DNA from 2 places in the Vibrio gallaecicus genome. Region 1 is predicted to be linked to the other one. Evidence: predicted binding sites of a transcription regulator. Region 1 holds the regulator's gene; the other holds the start of a gene.
The links. Region 1 encodes CRP, which controls carbon source genes, mostly activating them, when cyclic AMP is high. Its sites were predicted from a motif close to TGTGANNNNNNTCACA; they were not measured.
Positions count from the first base shown of each region.

Region 2: the regulator CRP is predicted to act here: its motif matches at 2,253-2,268, upstream of rppH (RNA pyrophosphohydrolase).

Region 1 covers NZ_AP025490.1:2,971,963-2,976,619, reverse strand. The annotation lists gene astA (arginine N-succinyltransferase) at 1-234, shown strand, start outside; gene astD (succinylglutamate-semialdehyde dehydrogenase) at 371-1,828, shown strand; gene OCU78_RS13070 (DUF1338 domain-containing protein) at 2,029-2,820, shown strand; gene crp (cAMP-activated global transcriptional regulator CRP) at 3,049-3,681, opposite strand; gene OCU78_RS13060 (phosphoribulokinase) at 3,923-4,657, opposite strand, start outside.
Region 2 covers NZ_AP025490.1:587,748-592,404, reverse strand. The annotation lists gene ptsP (phosphoenolpyruvate--protein phosphotransferase) at 1-1,581, opposite strand, end outside; gene rppH (RNA pyrophosphohydrolase) at 1,584-2,102, opposite strand; gene mutH (DNA mismatch repair endonuclease MutH) at 2,714-3,379, shown strand; gene OCU78_RS02600 (DUF6482 family protein) at 3,420-3,731, opposite strand; gene OCU78_RS02595 (DUF1127 domain-containing protein) at 3,932-4,183, opposite strand; gene OCU78_RS02590 (hypothetical protein) at 4,293-4,415, opposite strand.

The sequences.
Region 1 (4,657 bases):
TGTGATTTACGAAATATTGAATCTGTTCGCCATTCGATCAGAGCACAGGTGAAGATCTCGGAGCATTCAAGCTCTCAAGATTACCTAATTGGTAATACCTCGTTTGAAAATTTCCGAGCGGTTGCAGCGAAAGGTGCATACGATCAAGCGAGTGATAAGGTGATCCTATCACCAGAAGTTGCTAAAGCTTTAGAAGTTAAAGAAGGCGACTTTGTTCGCATGCTCGTTCAGTAAGTCTGTTTCGGCTTCTTTGTGGAGTCGTGAAATGACTGAAGCGATAAATGACCAAAGCTAGAAATGCTCAAGGTTAGAAATGACCAAAGAAAGTGCATTAAGTACTTTTTGAAAAATTGTAAGTAAGGACAGTAGTATGACTCAGTGGATTGCAGGGCAATGGGTAGCCGGACAAGGCGAAGCGATGACATCAGTCAGCCCATTTAATAATGAGGTTGTTTGGCAAGGCGACAGTGCAACTCCAGCTCAAGTGGAATCAGCAGTTAGCGCGGCGCGTAACGCATTTGTAGGTTGGAAGAAATTAAGTTTTGCTGAGCGTGAAGCTATTGTTTTGGCTTTCGCTGAAAAAGTGAAAGAAAACAGTGAAGAAATTGCACAGATTATTGCAAAAGAAACGGGCAAACCAATTTGGGAGACTCGTACTGAAGCAGGTGCAATGGCAGGTAAGATTGCCATTTCAATTCGTGCATATCATGAACGTACAGGTGAAGCTTCTCGTGAAGCTGCTGGCAACCAAATTGTACTTCGTCACCGCCCATTGGGTGTAATGGCTGTCTTCGGTCCTTATAACTTCCCTGGTCACTTGCCTAACGGTCATATTGTTCCAGCATTGCTATCGGGTAATACCGTGGTATTCAAACCTTCAGAGCAGACGCCTTGGACGGGTGAGTTTGCTATGAAGTTATGGCAAGAGGCGGGCTTACCTGCAGGTGTCATTAACCTTGTGCAAGGCGCTAAAGAAACAGGTATCGCATTAGCTGACTCAAAAGGCTTAGATGGGGTGCTATTTACGGGTAGTGCAAATACCGGTCATATCCTACATCGTCAATTTGCAGGTCAGCCGGGTAAAATGCTGGCGCTTGAAATGGGCGGCAACAACCCTATGGTTATCTCTGACCAATATGGAGATGTCGACGCGACGGTTTATACCATTATTCAATCTGCGTTTATTAGTGCGGGTCAACGCTGTACTTGTGCTCGTCGCTTATATGTACCAGTGGGAGAGAAGGGCGACTTACTCATTAATAAATTGGTAGCCGCGACTCAGAAGATTCGTGTCGATCAACCTTTTGCAGAACCAGCACCTTTCATGGGACCACAAATTTCAGAAGCGGCTGCGAAGTTTATTCTTGATGCTCAAGCAAACCTTCAGTCTCTTGGAGGCGTTAGCCTAGTAGAAGCTAAAGGGCTTGAAGCTGCATTTGTGACTCCTGGTATTATCGATGCAACAAACATTGCTGAGTTGCCTGATGAGGAATATTTTGGACCACTTCTACAAGTTGTGCGTTACCAATCATTGGAAGAGGCCGTAAACCTAGCTAACGATACTCGTTTTGGCTTATCTGCAGGTCTTGTTTCAACGGATGACTCTGAATGGGAATATTTCGTGGATCATATCCGTGCAGGTATTGTAAACCGTAACCGACAACTGACAGGGGCAAGTGGTGATGCACCATTTGGTGGACCTGGTGCGTCGGGTAACTTACGACCAAGTGCTTACTACGCTGCGGATTACTGTGCTTATCCAATGGCTTCAATGGAAGGTGGAGAGACATTGCTGCCCGCGACATTTAGCCCAGGTATTGAACTTTAAATAAATCACTGAATATAAAGCTTAAATACTAGCCTTATCTCGATGTAAGGCTAGTCATAATAATAAAAACTCTGGTGATTGCTTATTCATGGAAAGCTTCTGCCAGTGACAATGATTGCAAAATGGCTGCGGCATAAGCGGTAGCTTATCTTCTTAATCCAATATCTCTAGCTTGCTAGTACCCTCGACAAGGAGTCACCATGACGCCCGATCTATTATTCAGCTCATTATGGAACGATTATATTCAACGTTTATGCCCTTCAGCAGCTCAAGTTCAGCAGCTGTTGAAAGAAGACGAAGCGTTGATCAACGACCATATTGCACTGCGAACTTTCAACGTAGCCCCGCTTGGCATTGATACTCTAGCCAAACCATTTATAGATCTAGGCTATCAAGCTTGTGGTGATTATCTTTTCGAAAGTAAAAAATTAGTCGCGAAGCATTTTGAACACCCAGATCCAAATCAACCAAAAGTGTTCATTAGTGAACTTAAAGTTGAAGAGTGTTCAGCGGAGTTACAAACAATCGTTGCTAAGCTTGTGAAGCAATTGGACACCAATAAGCTAAAAGGTCATGAGTTCCTATTTGGTGGGCGACTATGGGATTTAAGCTTTGTGGATTTCCAAGTGTTGGCAAAAGAAAGTGAGTACGCTTCTTGGCTTGCGGCACATGGTTATGGGGCAAACCATTTCACAGTAAGTGTGAATCAACTGAATAAGTTTGATGAAGTTCAGTCTGTGAATGACTACTTGAGAGATGAAGGTTTTACTATCAATAGTGCTGGTGGAGAAGTAAAAGGATCACCTGAAGTGCTTCTTGAACAATCTTCAACGATGGCGGATAAAGTCGCGGTTACTTTCACCGAAGGTGTCGAAATGATCCCGGGTGGCTTTTACGAATTTGCTAAGCGCTACGTGATGGCAAATGGGGAAATCTATACTGGTTTTGTTGCGGCTTCTGCCGATAAGATTTTTGAAAGTACAGATAGCTAATCTAACTTGTGTTCTCTAGAGGCTTTCATTACTAAGCCCTAGAACCTAGAACCTAGAACCTAGAACCTAGAACCTAGAACCTAGAACCTAGAACCTAGAACCTAGAACCTAGAACCTAGAACCTAGAACCTAGAACCTAGAGCCTAGAAAAGAAAAAGCCACCAACTTTGCAGCTGGTGGCTTTAATATTTGTCTCGGCTTTTAATTGCTAGCTAGAGCGATTAAAAATTAGCGAGTACCGTAAACAACGATAGTCTTACCGTGAGCTGAAATTAAGTTCTGCTCTTCTAGCATCTTCAAGATACGACCAACAGTCTCACGTGAACAGCCAACAATCTGACCGATCTCTTGACGAGTGATCTTGATTTGCATGCCGTCTGGGTGAGTCATTGCATCTGGCTGTTTAGCTAGGTTTAGTAGCGTTTGAGCGATACGACCAGTCACGTCAAGGAAAGCTAAGTCACCTACTTTTTGGCTAGTCACTTGTAGACGATTAGCCATTTGAGATGATAGACGCATTAAGATGTCTGGGTTCACTTGGATAAGTTGACGGAATTTCTTAAATGAAATTTCAGCCACTTCACAAGGAGATTTAGCACGAACCCAAGCAGTACGCTCTTGGTCTTCTTCAAATAGACCAAGCTCACCAATAAAGTCACCTTGGTTTAGGTAAGAAAGAATCATCTCCTTACCTTCTTCATCTTTGATTAGAACCGCAACAGAACCTTTTACGATGTAGTACAAGGTTTCCGCTTTTTCACCAGCGTGAATTAGCGTGCTTTTAGAAGGGTACTTATGAATATGACAATGTGACAGAAACCATTCTAATGTTGGATCGGTTTGAGGTTTACCTAGAACCATAATATCTCACTTCCTCTGCAGGGTATGCTTGCTGCTTTCCGTATTAATTAGCTAAGCCTAAATTAGGCTTTAGGGTAAGAGCACTTTTTCAGTGCTGCAAGCTATCTTTTGTTTCGGACTAAAATAGTATCCTTTTTCAGTCACTATTTCTTGATTTTAATCGTGACCAAGCTGCGATTTTTTACGCAAAATTGTGCACATGATCACGGTATGAAAAGTAACCTGATAAAATGACGTTCTGTTAACCTATTTTTCCAGTTTCAATCAGCTGTTGAAGGATAGGTCTAACAATGAGCTCCATAGCAAAGCTCATCTTCCCGCCTGGCACGACTAGCGTATTATGTCGCGACATAAATGAGCCATCAATCATTGCTAAAAGGTATGGGAAATCGACATTTTTAATGCCACGCAATCGAATGACTACGAAGCTTTCATCTAAACTAGGGATTCCTTTTGCGTTCAGAGGGTTTGATGTATCGACTGTCGGAACACGTTGGAAGTTGATATGAGTACGTGAAAATTGTGGTGTAATGTAATTCAAATAGTCGTCCATTGAACGAACAATGGAGTCCATTACCGCTTCACGAGAATGCCCTCGGTCGCGAGTATCTCGGACGAACTTTTGAATCCACTCTAAGTTTACGATGGGTACCATGCCAATCAATAAATCGACATGTTGTGAGGCATTAATGTCGCCATCCACAACACCACCGTGTAGTCCTTCATAGAACATCACATCCGAGTTTTCAGGAATATCCTGCCAAGGCGTGAAAGTGCCTGGCATTTGATTATATGGAACGGCTTCATCAAAAGTATGAAGGTAGCGGCGTACTTGCCCTGTACCTTCATTACCATATTTACGGAAAAACTCAGCCAGTGCTCCAAAGTCGTTGGCTTGTGGGCCAAAGTAACTGATGTGCTTTCCTTGTTCGCGTGCTTTACGGATCTCTACATCCATTTCTGGGCGAGTGAAGCG
Region 2 (4,657 bases), 910 kb from region 1:
ACGAATCCCACGCCAGCCTAAGAATGGGTTATCTTCCTCAATTGGAAAATACGGCAAGGCTTTATCTCCACCAATATCAAGCGTTCTCATAACCACTTGTTTATTCGGGTAGCTCTCCAAGACTGAACAATACTGCTTCACTTGCTCATCTTCTGAAGGGAAGCGCTGCTGTAAAAGAAAAGAGATTTCAGTTCGATACAAGCCAACGCCATCAACACCTTGATTAAGTGCAATGTTGGTATCAGCACTCAGCCCCGCATTCAACAAAATATCAACATGCCTGCCGTCTTGTGTCAGTGCCGGTTTAAACAGCTCTTGATTGACCATTGAAGAGAGCTCACTCTCCTCTAACACTAACTCACCATATTCACTCAGTAAGTTACTATCAGGTTCAATGAACACTTCACCGCTGTAACCGTCAACAATGGCTTGCTTACCATTTATTTGTTCGAGGTTCAGGCTCAGCCCCATGACTGCTGGTACGCCTAAAGCACGAGACAAAATAGCAGCATGAGAGTTTGCTGCCCCTTCAAGAGAAACCACTGCTAATAACTTCCCTTTAGGGATAGAAGCTAAAACAGAAGCGGTTAACTCTCGAACGACTAAAATTATCGGCTTTTCTAAAGAACGCTGTTCATATTCAGTATTATGGAGAAAGTAGAGTAACCTTTGTCCTAATTCGCGAATATCTTGAGCACGTTCTCTTAGGTACACATCCGACATTCTAGCGAAGCGGTTTGAATAACTTTCAACGACTTGCCTTAGTGCCCAATCCGCCCTATCACCTTTTTGAATCTGAGATTTCAGATCTTTACGAAGCATTGGATCGTTCAGTAAGTGAGTAAATAAATCAAAGATCGCCAAAGCATCTTTATTAATATCACTATCTAAACGCTTTCTCATACGCCTAAAATCACTCAGCGCATTTTCAATAGCCACTACCAACTGCTCATGCTCTTTTTCAATATTAAGCGTAGAGGCCGGATAGACGTCAGTCAGTTCAGGTTGAGTGTTGTCCCACCAAAGATCGCCAATTGCTACACCCGAAGAAGCTGCGATACCTTTGCTTGATAAACGCTGCTGTTGCTCTAAACGCCATAAACCTTGCGTTTGTGCATGGGCAACAATCACTGCTAGCTGGGCAGAAAGAGTGACAAGGAAAGATTCTTCCATTTCACTGAATAAACGGGGTGACTTTTGTTGAATAACCAGTACGCCAAGCACTTGCTTGCGATAGATAATTGGAGTGCCTAAAAAAGAGTGATAAACATCTTCACCTAATTCAGGGAAAAACTTATAAGCAGGATGATTTGAGACTTCGGCAAGGTTAATAGGTTCAGCACTGCGCTTAACAAGACCAACTAAACCTTCCGAAAAATTAATATGAATACTGTCAGTTTTAAAATTCAGACCTTGAGTTGCCATCAACTCAAGGCGCTGCATTTCATCGTTAGCAAGGTACACGGTGCAGCATTCAGTCTGCATCGCGCTGCATGTCTCTTTTACTAAAATATCAAGGGCAGTATAAACATCTTCAACCCTTGAAACTTGTTCAACTATGTCCCTTAGTTGACTGAGCATGCTTACCCTCTACGTTGTTTACGTTTTCCTTTTGTCTTTCGCTCTTTAAACGGCATTGCTAAAGATGCGAATTCTTTCATTGCTCGACGATACACATCTCGCTTAAAAGAAACGACTTGTCTTACTGGGTACCAATAGCTTACCCAGCGCCAACCATCAAATTCAGGTGTACTTCCACGCTGCATATTAATACGAGATTCATCGCAATCTAGTCGTAGAAGAAACCACTTCTGTTTTTGTCCAATACAGACAGGTTTTGAATCCCATCGAACTAAGCGTTTGGGTAGCTTATAGCGTAACCAATGACGACTAGTCGCAACGATTTTCACATCCTTTTTTGTTAGACCAACTTCTTCATATAACTCTCGGAACATTGCCTGCTCTGGAGTTTCACCTTCATCAATCCCCCCTTGGGGAAACTGCCAAGAATGTTGCCCGTACCGTTTAGCCCAGAAGACCTGACCATGGTTGTTACAGATTACAATACCAACGTTTAATCGGTAACCATCGCCATCTATCACTGGCCAACCTCTATCTAAATTTTTAATTACATTGATTTTTCCACATATCCCCAAGCGGAGCAAACTTAGTGATGTGATTAAACCGATATTTATGATTTTATTCTTAATTCTGGATAACTTTTGTTCAAATTTAAGTTACCCACATAAGAGTGAGACATAGACCACATTTATTCACCTTTTCTGTGAATAACTATGTGAAGAATTAACAATAATTGGCTATCAATAATCTTCATATAGATTGAAAAGTTATTGAGCATTTTAACTTTTAAAATATAACAATTAAAAATCAACAAGTTAAATTAAAAGTAAAAAATAAAATTAAAACAAAATCGGAAGGATCTTTACAGAAAAACAATCGGTCAAAGATCAACCAATGTGACCTTTATCCACACAGCACACTAAAAGCTTCATTTTACTCTTGATATAGCAAGTATTCATTCATCTTAAAATGCCTGTTTATTTATACAGATCACAATTATTTTTATTTTTACGTAACTAATCTGTGGATAACCTTAATTTTGATCAAAGGATGCACAGCAAGATCGTTTATTAACCGGTAATCATTTCCAATAACTTCTGATAAAATTCATTTTTTATATTGCCTCTTTATTATGAAACCAGAACCTAAAACCCAAGAAGAATTACTAGAAAGAGCCAATGCTATTGCTGGATTGTCATTTCAAGAGTTAGCCAACGAAGCCAAGATGGATGTACCACCAGATCTTAAACGAGATAAAGGTTGGGTTGGGCAGTTACTTGAATGGCATTTAGGAGCGCTCGCCGGCAGTAAACCTCAACAAGATTTTGTTAACTTAGGGATCGAATTAAAAAGCATTCCTATCAGTTATAGCGGAAAGCCACTAGAGACAACTTTTGTCTGTGTTGCTCCACTAATCGGTGTACAAGGTTTAACTTGGGAAACCAGCCATGTGCGAAATAAGTTATCTAAAGTGCTGTGGATACCAGTTGAAGGAGAAAGAGAAATTCCTTTAGCGGATAGAAGAGTTGGATCGCCTTTGCTTTGGACACCAAGCTCTGAAGAAGAGGACGTGTTAAGAAGAGACTGGGAAGAGCTAATGGAAGTTATAGTGCTCGGTAACATACAGCAAATCACCGCCCGGCACGGAGAGGCTCTGCACTTACGTCCAAAAGCAGCCAATAGCCGAGTTCTCACAGAAGCTTATGGCATAAATGGAAAACCAATAAAAACTAAGCCAAGAGGCTTCTATTTAAGAACGCAATTTACTCATCAAATTTTAACGGCACATTACCTATAATTATTTAGCCTTTAATCTATATATCTGAAGGTTTTTTTAATTAATGCGTAGTTAATGACAGCTCTATATCACAATAGGGCTGGCTTGGTGTAGAGCCGAACTCATCGTACGTATTGTGTAATCGTAAATACGCTTTCTCTATACCCAATCGCACTAGTTCTTCTTTTACTTGATCCAAAGATCCGAAATGTAGCGGCTCCCCGCCTTTTTTTACTGGTTCAAGTTTATGCTTATATTCAACTGCCAATAAGTATTCAGTCACATCCGAACACCCAATCACATACACTTTAGGTGGTTGATAAGACTCCTTGTGATGCCCGTGTAACCACATGTCTAATTGATGTTTTTGCATGATTCACCTCCACTGCTCTATTCAAGCTTAGTTGAAGTCATTTACTTTGCTAAAAAATACATTTGAAACGTAAAAAGAGAAGTGAGTAACCACTTCTCTTTTCAATTTGATATTCATTCAAGATCACTCTAATAATCCCGACACCATAATAAATATCTCACAATACAATTTAGGGGCTGAAGGTATCTCAACCCCATATATTACGTTGGTATTCGTGCACTTAAAACTCGGCGTAGATGACGAACTCGACGCTCAATAGTTACAGCTTCAGGTTCAGAAAACGCAATAGGTCGACCATCACTTTCCAAGCCAATATCTCTTAGTAAATGTTTGTTTTCCCATGGTAAATCAAATGAACTACGGCGAACTTTTCGTTGCCATTCTCTTTCTTCTCGGCGTAGATCAGCACGAACAAGAACAGTCGCAAGTTTTAAATAAATTGAGTGACGCATAATAATTCTCCAGTAATAGGATTAACTGAGAAAATAGCGTTCTAGATGAGATAAGGGATAGGTTCCCATTTAGCTGCTATTTCCGCAGCCAAATAAGGGTACGGATCTGTTAGTTAGATTTATCTTGGGTGGCTAGATCAGTAGTCATAAATGTACCAGCCATGTAAGCAGGCATATCTTTGCTACAATCCGACGATGCGTAAATGTGATGAATAAAATTAAAATGTTTCATTTACGCCTCCAAGCTAACTAAAAAATCCAAATATATGATGATGTATAAAGCAGAGATAACTTTGCTTTCACGGTTGAATTCTATTCAAATGAGTATAAAATTCAACCTATAAATTTATAACATTATGAAAACAAAGTATTCACCTAGTAAATTGTTGCATATCCATTTAAATATAACATATTCATATGAGCTATATAAAAACTAAAGAATATATCGCTGAAACGAAAAAGCCACGCTAGATA